2 regions of the Moorella naiadis (nom. illeg.) genome follow, and region 1 is predicted to be linked to the other one. Evidence: riboswitches for the same ligand, from Rfam matches in the RefSeq annotation. Region 1 holds a riboswitch; the other holds the start of a gene.
What was found. Region 1 has a riboswitch for magnesium ahead of SDD30_RS14750 (ABC transporter permease). Riboswitches for the same ligand answer to the same signal wherever they lie in the genome.

Region 1 (2,397 bases):
TGCTCTTCACCCCGGCAATGAGGTTAAAGAGCAGGTACCACTGCATACCGGTCAAAACCAGTAAAACGGCCGCCAGGTTCATGCCCCCCGTCAAGCCCACCAGGATAAACACGATAATGGGAAACAGGGCCGTAGCCGGAACGGAGGCCAGAATCTCAAAAACCGGGGTCAACAGCTCGTTTGCCCGCTCGTTGTGCCCGATCCAGATGGCCACCGGCAAGGTCCAGGCCAGGGAGATCAGGTAGGCTGCCAGCAAGCGGAGGAAAGAAAACAGCATGGCTTTCGGAATACTTAAGACCTGGGGCTGCCAGGGTTCCAGGAAAAGGGTGCCCAGGGCCAGCAGGCCCCGGACCAGGGCATAGACCAGGAACAGGCCCAAGACCCAGGCCCCCAGGCGCCGCAACCACCCCAGGTAACGGCACCACTGCCGCCATTTTTCCGGCTCCGGAGCCAGGCCCTTGACCAAACCGGACCCGGCCCGGGCCAGGAAGGCCCAGCCCTTAACTACGCCGATCCGGACCTCCCGAAAACCAGGAGCCTGCCACCACAGGCGATAGCCCCAGCCTTCAGGCTGGCGGGTACCGCCGCCGCTACCAAACTCGTATTTAAAGTTTTCCGCCCAGGTGGAGAGGGGCCGCCAGATGAAGATATTCATCATGGTGATTAAAGCCACCAGGGTCAGGAGGCCGGCCAGGGTCAGGCCCAGCTCCCCTTTTTCCGTCGTCCGGATCAGGTAGCTGCCCAGTCCCGGCAGGGAGTACTCCACCGGGCCGATGGCGATAATTTCAGCGGCAATAAGGAAGTACCAGCCCCCGGCCCAGGACATGATGCTGTTATATACTAGTTTAGGAATGCCCGCCGGCAGGTAAAGGGTGCGGAAACGGCGCCAGCCGTTGACCCGGTAAGCTACGGTGGCTTCTTGGAGATCCTGGGGGATGGTAGTCAGGGACTCGTAGAAACCGAAGGTCATATTCCAGGCCTGGCTGGTAAAGATAAGAAAAATCGAGGCCAGTTCTACGCCTACCAGACGGCCCTGGAAGAGGGAGACAAAGAAGTAAACGGCCGCCGGGAAGAAGCCCAGGATGGGCACCGACTGCAGGATATCCAGGATGGGGATCAGCCAGCGTTCGGCCCGGGTATCGGTCCCGGCTTTATAGCCATAAGTAAGGGTAAAAAGGAGGGATAAGATATAAGCCCCCAGCATGCGCAGGAAAGAACGGAAGGCATAGTACGGCAGGACGCCGATGCTGGTAACGACCTCCGTCCCCCCCGCCAGGCTCAGCGCCCGGTGGCCCTGGTAGGCAAAGTAGGCGAAGGAGATTAAAAGGGCAGCCACAATCATGGTCAGGGCTAGATTGGTTACCCGGTTCACTGGACTCACCTCCCAACCAATTAAAAAGTCTTCCCGTGGGGGAAGACAAAATAAACCTTTTTACCCCCACTCGTTGAGCTTTGGCACATGCATAGCTAGAGAGTTTTCTCAGCCACATTAGGTAAAACCTTAAGCCGGTAATACCTGTTGACCCATTGGCGTCTTTCGACGTTTCCGGGCAGTGGCGTCTGTCTATGCAGAAGCCTCACCTAACGAAGGTTTAGGAAAAGTATTGCCTCTTTCTCTCTCAATTATAGTTAGCCCTTTTTTGTGTGTCAAGGATCAAAGCAGTAGGTATTTTTATTTTCCCAGCGAATACTTAAAGCAAGCCTTTTGTGATTGGAGGTAAAGTGGAAAGATGCACCGTATTATCATTGCCCCTGATTCCTTTAAAGAGAGTTTATCGGCCCCGGAAGTAGCCGCGGCCATAGCAGCAGGTCTTAAGCGCGTATTACCCCGGGCCGAAACCGTGGCCGTACCCATGGCCGATGGTGGTGAAGGCCTGACCACCACCCTGGTGGCCGCTACCGGCGGCCGGGAAATAACCGCCACCGTCACCGGTCCCCTGGGGGAGCCGGTCCAGGCGGTCTGGGGCCTCCTGGGGGACGGCAGCACCGCCGTGGTGGAGATGGCCCAGGCTTCCGGCCTGCCCCTGGTACCCCGGGAGAAACGTAACCCCATGGTTACCACCACTTACGGCACGGGGGAATTAATCCGCCGGGCCCTGGAAGCCGGCTGCCGCAAGCTCATTGTCGGTATCGGCGGCAGCGCCACCAATGACGGTGGGGCCGGTATGGCCCAGGCCCTGGGGGTAAAGCTCCTGGATGCCCAGGGCCAGGAAATAGCCCCGGGGGCCGCCGGCCTGGAACACCTGGAGCGTATCGATATGACGGGCCTGGACCCGCGGGTGAAAAAAGTGGAGATCCTGGTAGCCTGCGATGTTGATAATCCCCTCTGCGGCCCCCGGGGGGCCTCGGTAGTCTACGGGCCCCAGAAGGGCGCCACGCCGGAGATGGTGCCCCGCC
Region 2 (2,397 bases), on a different contig from region 1:
GGCCGCCCTGACCATGGACCCCGGCCCCCTATACGTTCAGGACGGCATCATCAAAGGAGTAACTATTGCCTCCGGGGAGGAACTGGTAACCTTTAAAATCGACCTGAATGAAGAGGTCCAGGCCCGGCTAACCTGTACGGAAGGGATGCCCTACCGGATTGGCCTGAGCTTCAGCCGCCGGCCCCTGCAGGATTTCTATCAAGGCCGGGTAATCGTTGTCGATCCCGGCCATGGCGGTAGTGATACCGGCCAGCGCGGGCCGGTTAACCTTCTGGAAAGGGATATGGCCTGGAAAACAGCAGGCTACCTAGCTGGTATCCTGGAGGGGTTACAGGCCCGGGTGGTCATGACCCGCAGCCAGGATGAGAATCCCTCCTGGTGCGAGCGCCTGGCCAAAGTCCCTGCCGATGCCTTTTGCTTTATCAGCTGTGCAGCTGCCGTCCTGGGCCGTTTAATCAAGAAAAGGGGCCTTTTCTACGTTGTCGCCGGGCGCCAGTTGTCTTTGATTGACGATATTGCTGGGACCATGTACCCCTACGAGCGCCATATCGTCATGGGACCGAAAAACCCGGGGCAACTGGTGCGGGACATCAAAAAGGCCACCGGTGCCGAGGCGGTGATTGCCGATGTCAACGATAAAAAGTGCGTTGACATCCTGGGCATTACCGACAGGAGCTACCTTCCGGCCGTGACGGAGGCCCTGCGGGCTAACCCCTTTGGCAACGAGGATGAACAAACGCCCATCGTTATTCTCAAACGGCAGTAACTTTACCCAAGCCTTCTGTATTAACCTATGCGAAATAGCGAGGAGCCAAATTCTTTGTTTGGCTATCTTGACTTTTAGGTGTACGCCACGCTATAATTTTTATGGATAAAATTGAATAAGGCTTTCCTTCGTTAGGTGAGGCTTCTGTATAGACAAACGCCACTGCCCGGAAACGTCGAAAGACGCCAATGGGTCAACAGGTATTACCGGCTTAAGGTTTTACCTAATGTGGCTGAGAAAACTCTCTAGCTATGCACGTGCCAAAACTCAACGAGTGGGGGAGAGTAATTTTTTTGTGCATAAAAGACTTCCCCCTAGGGAAGTCTTTTTAATCGTTGTGATAATATGATTTAAAGCTTATCTCTTAATACACCCTGGCTACGGGGCATCCGTGTATTATTACCAACTTGCTCATTCGAGGAGGGAGAATAGATGGAAGGGGTTAAGATACTAGGTGAATTCTTTTTGAGCCAAGTTTTAGGTAAGGTTATCATGGATAAAGAAGGAAGAGTTGTTGGGCGGCTAAGGGATATGGCTATCCGTTGGGATACACTCTATCCGATAGTGACCGGTATCAAATATGCCAAGGATGTTCAGCAACATGTTAGTGTTGATCTAATCGAGCAATGGGATAAGAAAGGATTAAGACTCAAGTCTTCTTTGGCAGCAAGCCATTTGCGTCCCTTATGCGACGATGAAATCTATGTTGGTAAATGGTTGTTAGATAAACAAATCATCGATTTAAAGGGTTTCAAACTGGTACGGGTAAATGATATTAAACTTGCCTGGATCGATCGTGGTAACTCTCAGGATATTGTTTTGTTAGCGGTGGATATTGGCTTAAGAGGTTTGATGCGCCGGATTGGCCTGGAATCCCTGGCCAAAAAACGGGCCCAGCATTTAGTTGGCTGGCAATATATTAAGCCCCTGGAAACCAAAACGGCAAACTTGAGGCTCAACCTGGAACAATCCCAAATCAAAGAGCTCCATCCAGCTGATTTGGCCGATATTATCGATGACCTCGATAGTATCAGGCGTAACCAATTACTAGCTAACTTGGATAATAAGACCACAGCCGAGGCTTTAGCCGAAGCCGAGCTGGATACCAAAATAGAGATCATTGCCAATATGGATAGCACAAGAGCCTCAAAAATATTGGCGGAAATGCCCTATGACGAGGCAGCTGATATCCTGGGCGAACTTTCCGACGAAAAATCAAACGAATTGTTGGGGCATATGGCCCGGGAAAAAGCCCAGGATGTACGCGAACTCATGAAGTACCCCGAGAATACCGCCGGAGCGCTCATGACGACCGAATTTATTGCTTTTCCAGCCGAGATGACTGCAGAAGAAAGTATTGCTAAGTTAAGAGAACTGGCCCCTTCAGCGGAAACTATTTATTACCTTTACGTTATTGATGCCAAAGGGGTTTTAAAAGGGGTGTTATCCTTACGCGACTTGATTGTGGCTCCGCCCCAAACCCCCTTAGAGTCAATTATGCGGACCAAGGTAATAAGTGTTAAGGATCAGGATAATTACGACATAGTACTCGAGACTGTTACCAAATACAATTTATTAGCAGTGCCGGTGGTTAATGCAGATCAAATGTTAGCGGGAATTATTACTATTGA

Region 2: another riboswitch for magnesium. It lies ahead of SDD30_RS00265 (magnesium transporter MgtE N-terminal domain-containing protein); the one in region 1 lies ahead of SDD30_RS14750 (ABC transporter permease).

Annotation. Positions count from the first base shown of each region.
Region 1 is NZ_JAXGFQ010000030.1:26,440-28,836, forward strand. It holds gene SDD30_RS14750 (ABC transporter permease) at 1-1,372, opposite strand, end outside; M-box (ykoK) riboswitch at 1,431-1,596, opposite strand; gene SDD30_RS14755 (glycerate kinase) at 1,731-2,397, shown strand, end outside.
Region 2 is NZ_JAXGFQ010000001.1:48,947-51,343, reverse strand. It holds gene SDD30_RS00270 (N-acetylmuramoyl-L-alanine amidase) at 1-766, shown strand, start outside; M-box (ykoK) riboswitch at 887-1,052, shown strand; gene SDD30_RS00265 (magnesium transporter MgtE N-terminal domain-containing protein) at 1,199-2,397, shown strand, end outside.